Methylomagnum ishizawai: one gene and its partner. The protein of the gene in region 2 interacts with the protein of the main gene of each other region in a pairwise test. Links are inferred from orthologs where the notes say so. Each region holds a gene or a part of one and is shown on either strand. Other genes may lie near its edges.

Region 1 (3,290 bases), 1.3 Mb from region 2 along the record:
TGGGGATTGAGGCTGGAATCTCAAACCCAGCCGTTACCGGATAAACGGTTATTATATTCTTCATGGGATATGGCTTCGATGAACTCCAGAGGGCCATGGTCGTCCTTGCAGATTAAACGGTATCTACGCCCGATGGGGATGGAGATGATATGGCGTTGTCCCATATTCTTCATCCGCTTCCCCATGAAATCCATATAAGAAGCGCCGTGTTGCAGTGATGCGATCATTTCGAGGGTTTTTTCCGCGATTTCGGGAGGCAGATCGTCGAGCGGGATCGGGGCTTGCGCAAGCCGCTGGATGCGCTGGGTTTTCGCTTGGAGCATCGCGTGCTTCCGCTGCTCTTCGCTGGCGCAGCGATGACAGAATCTCCCTTTGCCGTTGTGGCCGCACGAAAAGGTTTTTTTTCTAACAGGCATGGTATTCGGAGAGTATTAAAGTCGAGGAGGTCAAGCGGTTTATTCTCTGTCGAATTGCCGCAATGGGCCGACCCACTGGGTTCCGCTGTCAGTAATTTTCGTATAAACCACGCCCGGCGCGGAAGGCGACACCGGACCGTCCAGGAGTTCCCTGGGCGCTGGTTCCTTTTCGTGTGTTTCCATCCGCCGTGCGGATGGTTACGGCAACTGCCGGCGACTTTGGCCATGACGAATCCTCCCGGTCTGGAGGCGGTACGATATGGCTGCGGCTGAGGCGGACATGATAGTTGAAACTGTTCGACCGGACTTGGGAGCTGACCCATGTTGGGTGGCTATCGTCCTCCTGGAGGACCCGATTGGCATCGCCTGTTCCGGCCCGGCGCGGCAGAGCCGGGAACCGCGCCATGCCCATATCGGATCGGGACGCCGCCCGGCCTAAATCCCAGTGTTTTTCTCAAGTACCAACATTTGTGATAATACCGCCCTACACCGACCACCGCGCCGCAATGCCCCGGACCATGGCGAAAAAAGCCCCCAATTTCGAAGAATCCCTGGCCGAGTTGGAACAACTGGTGGACCGCATGGAGCAGGGCGACCTGCCCCTGGAAGAAGCCCTCAAGCTGTTCGAGCGCGGCGTGCAGCTCACCCGCACCAGCCAAGCCGCCCTGCGCGAAGCGGAACAAAAAGTCCGCGTATTGCTGGAAAAGAACGGCGAACCCCTACTGAAACCCTTTACCGATGAATCCTGAGAACGCTTTGCAAGATTTCATGCGGGCCTGCCAGACCCGCGCCGAAGCCGCGCTGGACGCGAGGCTCCCCGCCGCGACCCGGATGCCGGAACGGCTACACCAAGCCATGCGCTATTCCGCGCTGGGCGGTGGCAAGCGGCTGCGGCCCTTGTTGACCTATGCCACCGGGATCGCTTTGGACTTGCCTTTGGACCTGTTGGACGGCCCGGCCGCGGCGGTGGAATTCATCCACGTCTATTCGCTGATCCACGACGACTTGCCCGCCATGGACGACGATGCCCTGCGCCGTGGCAAGCCGACCTGCCATGTCGCCTTCGACGAGGCTACCGCCATCCTGGCCGGGGATGGCTTGCAGGCGCTGGCCTTCCATGTGCTGGCCCACGATCCCAACCTCCAGGTTCCGGCGGAGAACCGCCTCGCCATGATCGAAACCCTGGCGAGCGCCAGCGGTTCCTATGGCATGGTCGGGGGGCAGGCCATCGACCTGGACGCGGTGGGCACTACCTTGGACCTCCCCAGCCTGGAAAACATGCACATCCGCAAGACCGGCGCCTTGATCCGGGCCAGCGTCAAGCTGGCGACCCTGGCCCAGGTGCCGCACGACAAGGCCGCCGCCGACAAACTCGACCATTACGCCAAGTGCATCGGCCTCGCTTTCCAGATCAAGGACGATATCCTCGACGAGGAGAGCGACACCCAGACCCTCGGCAAGACCCAGGGCAAGGACCGCGATCACAACAAGCCGAATTATCCGGCCCTCCTGGGGCTGAACGGGGCCAAGGAGAAAGCCCAGGAATTGCACGAGGAGGCGCTGGCCAGCCTCGCCGGTTTCGGCGCGGAAGCCGACCTGCTGCGGGCCTTGTCGCTGTTCATCATCGAGCGCCGCAACTAGGCCCACGGCGGCGGAACGGCCTTTCTTGAAAGCCCTGGGGCGCGGTTCCATAATGGCCCCGAGCTTGTTTCCGCCGCCGCGACCCACCTGGGACCGGCGTTCCGTCCGGTCCCGTTTCCCGACTTAAGAATTCCCCATGAATCATCCGAACAGCTATTCCTTGCTCCCCTCCATCACCGGACCCGCCGATCTCCGCAACCTCCCGGAAGACCAATTGCCGCGTTTGGCGGAAGAGGTGCGGGCTTTCCTGCTGCACAGCGTGAGCCAGTCCGGCGGGCATCTGGCGGCGGGGTTGGGTACGGTGGAATTGACCATCGCCTTGCACTATGTCTTCAACACGCCGGAGGACAAGCTGGTTTGGGATGTGGGGCACCAGGCCTATCCGCACAAAATCCTCACCGGACGCCGCGAGCGCCTGCCCAGCATCCGCAAGAAGGACGGTCTCTCGGCCTTCCCCAACCGCGATGAAAGCCCCTACGACTGTTTCGGCGTGGGCCATTCCAGCACCTCCATCAGCGCCGCGCTGGGGATGGCGATTGCCGCTTCCCTGGACAAGAAGGACACCCACGCCGTCGCCATCATCGGCGATGGTGGCATGACCGGCGGCATGGCTTTCGAGGCGATGAACCACGCCGGTCCGCTCGACGCCAACCTCTTGGTGATCCTCAACGACAATGAGATGTCGATTTCGCCCAATGTCGGGGCGCTCAACAATTATTTGGCGAAAATCCTGTCCGGCAACTTCTATTCCAGCGTGCGCCGGGGCGGCAAGGAACTGCTGAAGCACCGGATGCCGGGCGTGTGGGAATTGGCCCGCCGCGCCGAGGAACACGTCAAGGGCATGGTGGCGCCGGGCACGCTGTTCGAGGAACTGGGCTTCAACTATATCGGCCCCATCGACGGCCACGACCTCGACACCCTCATCACCACCCTGCGCAACCTCCGCAAGACGCCGGGGCCGCAATTCCTGCATGTGGTCACCAAGAAGGGCAAGGGCTACGCGCCCGCCGAGCGCGATCCGGTGGCTTATCACGGCGTCGGCGTGTTCGACCCCAGCCAGGACCATTTGCCCAAGGCCAAGCCGGGCACGCCGAGCTACACGGAAGTGTTCGGCCAATGGCTGTGCGATATGGCGGAGCGCGACCGCAGGCTCCTGGGTGTCACCCCGGCCATGCGCGAGGGGTCCGGGCTGGTCGAATTCGAGCGGCGCTTTCCCGACCGCTATTTCGACGT
Region 2 (4,182 bases):
GAAACGGTCCGGGCGCATCCGTCAATCGAAGCGGTTGTAATAACCCAGCACGCGGCTGACGTAGTTCTGGGTCTCCTGGAACGGGGGAATCCGGTGGCCGTACTTAATGACATTGTTTTCCCCGGCGTTGTAGGCCGCGACCGCCAGCGGCACATCCGAGAACATGCCTAGCAAATCGCTGAGGTAACGCGCCCCGCCATAGACGTTATCCACGGGATCGTAAGGGTCTTGCACGCCGTAGCGGGCGGCGGTGGCGGGCATGAGTTGCATCATGCCGATAGCGCCTTTGTTCGAGACCGCGCCGGGGTTGTAGGAGGATTCGGCGCGGATGACGGCGTGCAGCAAAGCCGGATCGAGCCCATGGCGGTTGGCGGCTTCGGCGATGAGTCCGGCGTATTGGCTGCGATTGCGTTCGAGAGCGGCGTGGCGGGCGGCGCTTTTAGCATTGTTATTGGCGGGCGCGGACCCGAACAGGCCGCCACCGAACAGGCTCTTGTTTCCCAGCGTACTTTTGCCGCCGAAAGTCACCTTGGCGGGTCGGGTGAAAGGCTCGGGGGTTTCGATAATCCTGTGGAAGCCTTTATGGTTCGGCTTATCGGTGTATTCCACATGACCGTTGACCGGATTGATGTATTTATAGACATCGGCTTGGACGCCATGGGACATGAAACAGGTCAGCAAAGCCAACGGCAAGCCACGGAACACTCTCGACATCGGTTTCCCCCTTTTTTTGGTGACCGAATCCAATACACAACCGGAAAAGTCTGACACGGATCGTTTTTTTTGCAAAGACGATGGGTTTACGCCGCATCGGGCGGAGCGGGCTTAACTTGCCGCAACCGGGCTTAGGTCCAGCTTAAACCAAGGCCGGACGGCCCGGTGCCAACCCGGTCCCAGAATCTCAGGGCAACACAGGCCGCACCCGCCCCGCCGCTGTCCGCGCCCGCTCCCGCGCCTCCTCGACCGTGGCCCCCGCCGCCAAAGCCACCCCCATGCGGCGGCGCGGGAAAGCCTCCGGCTTGCCGAACAAACGGACTTCGGCGGTCGGCACCGCCAAGGCTTGCTCCATCCCCTCGAAGGCGACGCCCTCCCCCGCCACGCCGCCATAGATCACCGCGCTGGCCCCGGTGTCGCGCAATGCGGTCGAGACCGGCAAGCCCAGGATGGCGCGGGCGTGTAGCTCGAATTCGCTCTGGGCCTGGGTCACCATCGTGACCATGCCGGTATCGTGCGGCCTGGGGCTGACCTCGCTGAACCACACCTGATCGCCGCGCACGAACAATTCCACCCCGAACAGGCCCAGCCCGCCCAGGTTGTCCGTCACCGCCTGGGCGATGCGGCGGGCTTCGGCCTGGGCGGCGGGACTCATAGGCTGGGGTTGCCAACTCTCGACATAATCGCCTTGTTCCTGGCGGTGGCCGATGGGTTCGCAGAACCGGGTTGCCACTTCGCCGCGCCCATCCAAGGCCCGCACCGTCAACAGGGTGATTTCGTAATCGAAGTCGATCCGGCCCTCGACGATGATCCGGGCGTTCTTCACCCGCCCGCCTTCCTGCGAATACCGCCAAGCCGCCTCGACCTCGGCCTCGGAACGCAGCATCGACTGGCCCTTGCCGGACGAGGACATGATCGGCTTGACGAAGCAGGGATAGCCGACCTTCGCCGCGCCCGCCCGCAAGCCTTCCAGGCTGTCGGCGAACACATAGGGCGAAGTGGGCAGGCCCAAAGTTTCCGCCGCCAGGGTGCGGATGCCCTCGCGGTTCATGGTCAGGGCCACGGCGCGGGCGGTGGGAACGACACGGGCCAAGCCTTCGGACTCGATGGCGGCCAGGGTTGGGGTGGCGATGGCTTCGATTTCGGGCACGATGATGTGGGGCCGCTCCTGCTCGACCAATCGGCGCAGGACCACGGGGTCGGTCATATCGATGACATGGGCGCGGTGGGCGACCTGCTGGCCGGGCGCGTGGGGATAGCGGTCCACCGCGACCACCTCGACCCCGTAGCGCTGCAAGGCGATGACCACTTCCTTGCCCAATTCGCCGCTGCCCAGGAACATCACCCGCGTCGCGCCGGGCGTGAGCGCCGTACCGATTCTCATGCTTGATCCCCGTGATATGGATAATATGCGGCAGTTTAATACGGTTTCACCCGGCACGGCCCGGTTTTCGGCATGAACCAGCACACCTCCCCCGACCTCATCCCCATCGCCGCGCTCAAGGGCGCGGGTCCACAAACCCTCAAGCGGCTGGAACGGCTGGGCCTTGCCAGCGTGCTGGATTTATTGCTGCACCTGCCGTTCCGTTACGAGGACCGCACCCGCGTCGAACCCCTGGGCGCGTTGCAACCGGGCCTGAGCTACCAAGTCGAAGGCCGGATCGAGTTGGCCGAAGTCAGCGCCAAGGGCAAGCGTTCCCTGGTGGTCCGCATCGCCGACGGCACCGGCTTCCTGAACCTCAGGTTCTTCCATTTTTCGCCGGGACAGCACGCCTTGTTCAGCCGTGGGCGGGCGCTGCGCTGTTACGGCGAAGTCCGGGCCGGTTACTACGGCGTGGAAATGACCCATCCCGATTATGAAATCCTGGGAGAAGATGAAATCGGCCAACCCGACGCCAGCCTGACCCCGGTCTATCCCTCCACCGACGGCCTGCACCAAAAAACCCTGCGCAAGCTGATCGAACAAGCCCTGCTCCACGCCGTCCCGGAACAACTCCCCGATTGGCTGCCCGCCGTCACCGCCCGCCGCCGCCCCAAGCTGGCCGAGGCGCTCCGGCTGATCCACCAGCCACCGACCGGCTGCGATCCATCGTCGCCCCAACTCACAGCGGCCCGCGCCAGGCTGGCCTTCGACGAACTCTTGGCCCACCATCTCAGCCTGAGCCGCTTCCGCGCCCAGACCCAAGCCCACGCCGCGCCCGCGCTCCGTGCCGATCCCGCCACTTCGGCCCGCTTCCTGGCCAGCTTGCCGTTCCACCTGACCGGGGCGCAACGCCGGGTCATCGGCGAAATCGAGGCCGACCTGGCCCGGCCACGCCCGATGATGCGCTTGGTACAAGGCGATGTCGGTTCCGGCAAGACCGTGGTGGCGGCTTGCGCGGCCTTGGCGGCGCTGGCTTCGGGTTATCAAGTCGCGGTGATGGCCCCGACCGAACTCCTGGCCGACCAACACCAGCGCAGCTTCCGGCAATGGCTGGAGCCCCTGGAAGTACGGCTGGCCTATCTCGCCGGCAAGCTCAAAAGCGGAGAGCGCCGCACCGCCCTGGAGGCCGTGGCCCTGGGCACGGCGGGCGTGGTGATCGGCACCCATGCCTTGTTCCAAGAACAAGTGGCGTTCCAGCGGTTAGGGTTGGTGGTGATCGACGAACAACACCGTTTCGGCGTGCATCAGCGTTTGGCCCTGCGCGAGAAGGGCTCCCGCGACGGTGGCTATCCGCATCAACTCATCATGACCGCCACGCCCATCCCCCGCACCCTGGCGATGCTGGGCTATGCCGATCTCGACCTGTCCATCATCGACGAACGCCCCCCAGGGCGAACCCCGGTCAAGACCGCCGCCGTGCCGACCACGCGCCGGGCCGATATCGTGGGCCGCATCGGCGATTGGGTGGCGAAGGGGCGGCAGGTGTATTGGGTCTGCACCTTGATCGAGGAATCCGAAGTGCTGCAATGCGAGGCGGCGGAAAAAACAGCGGAACTCCTGGCCGCCGCCCTGCCCGATCTGCGGGTCGGGCTGGTGCATGGCCGCCAGAAACCCGCCGACAAGGAAGCCGCCATGCAAACCTTCAAAGACGGACAGACCGACCTGCTGGTCGCCACCACGGTGATCGAAGTCGGCGTGGATGTGCCCAATGCCAGCCTGATGATTATCGAAAACCCGGAGCGTTTGGGCCTGGCGCAATTACACCAATTGCGGGGCCGGGTCGGACGTGGGCCGGGCGAGGCGCATTGCGTGCTGCTATACCAGCCGCCGCTGTCGCCCAGCGCCAAGGAACGGCTGGGCATCCTCCGGGACTCCGACGACGGTTTCGTCATCGCCGAGAAAGATTTGGCACTGCGCGGCCCCGGCGAATTGCTGGGCACCCGCCAAACCGGGCAGGTGCAATTCAAGGTGGCGGATTTAGGGCGGGACGGGAGTGTGTTGGACGAGGTCCACGCCGTGGCGGATACGCTGTTGCAACGGCATCC

Evidence for each region. Proteins that work in one complex are often made in the same cells at the same time.
Region 1: the proteins of purT (region 2) and ispA interact in binary tests that used the Escherichia coli proteins (3 or more experiments, as listed by UniProt). The link is inferred for Methylomagnum ishizawai from one-to-one orthologs.

Annotation. Positions count from the first base shown.
Region 1 is NZ_FXAM01000001.1:3,158,491-3,161,780, reverse strand. The notes cover bases 307-3,105. They hold ispA ((2E,6E)-farnesyl diphosphate synthase), read left to right. Parts: upstream 307-1,154; coding sequence 1,155-2,057; downstream 2,058-3,105. Other genes in these bases: dxs (1-deoxy-D-xylulose-5-phosphate synthase), read left to right, coding at 2,194-3,105; xseB (exodeoxyribonuclease VII small subunit), read left to right, coding at 935-1,165; B9N93_RS13960 (DUF7682 family zinc-binding protein), read right to left, coding at 307-416. Outside these bases: more of B9N93_RS13960, read right to left, coding at 21-306; more of dxs, read left to right, coding at 3,106-3,290.
Region 2 is NZ_FXAM01000001.1:1,856,338-1,860,519, reverse strand. What follows is about bases 1-2,841. They hold purT (formate-dependent phosphoribosylglycinamide formyltransferase), read right to left. Parts: upstream 2,099-2,841; coding sequence 902-2,098; downstream 1-901. Other genes in these bases: recG (ATP-dependent DNA helicase RecG), read left to right, coding at 2,171-2,841; B9N93_RS08395 (lytic transglycosylase domain-containing protein), read right to left, coding at 22-714; B9N93_RS08400 (Maf family protein), read left to right, coding at 1-2. In the rest of the region: more of recG, read left to right, coding at 2,842-4,182. UniProt on the Escherichia coli protein: Involved in the de novo purine biosynthesis. Catalyzes the transfer of formate to 5-phospho-ribosyl-glycinamide (GAR), producing 5-phospho-ribosyl-N-formylglycinamide (FGAR). Formate is provided by PurU via hydrolysis of 10-formyl-tetrahydrofolate.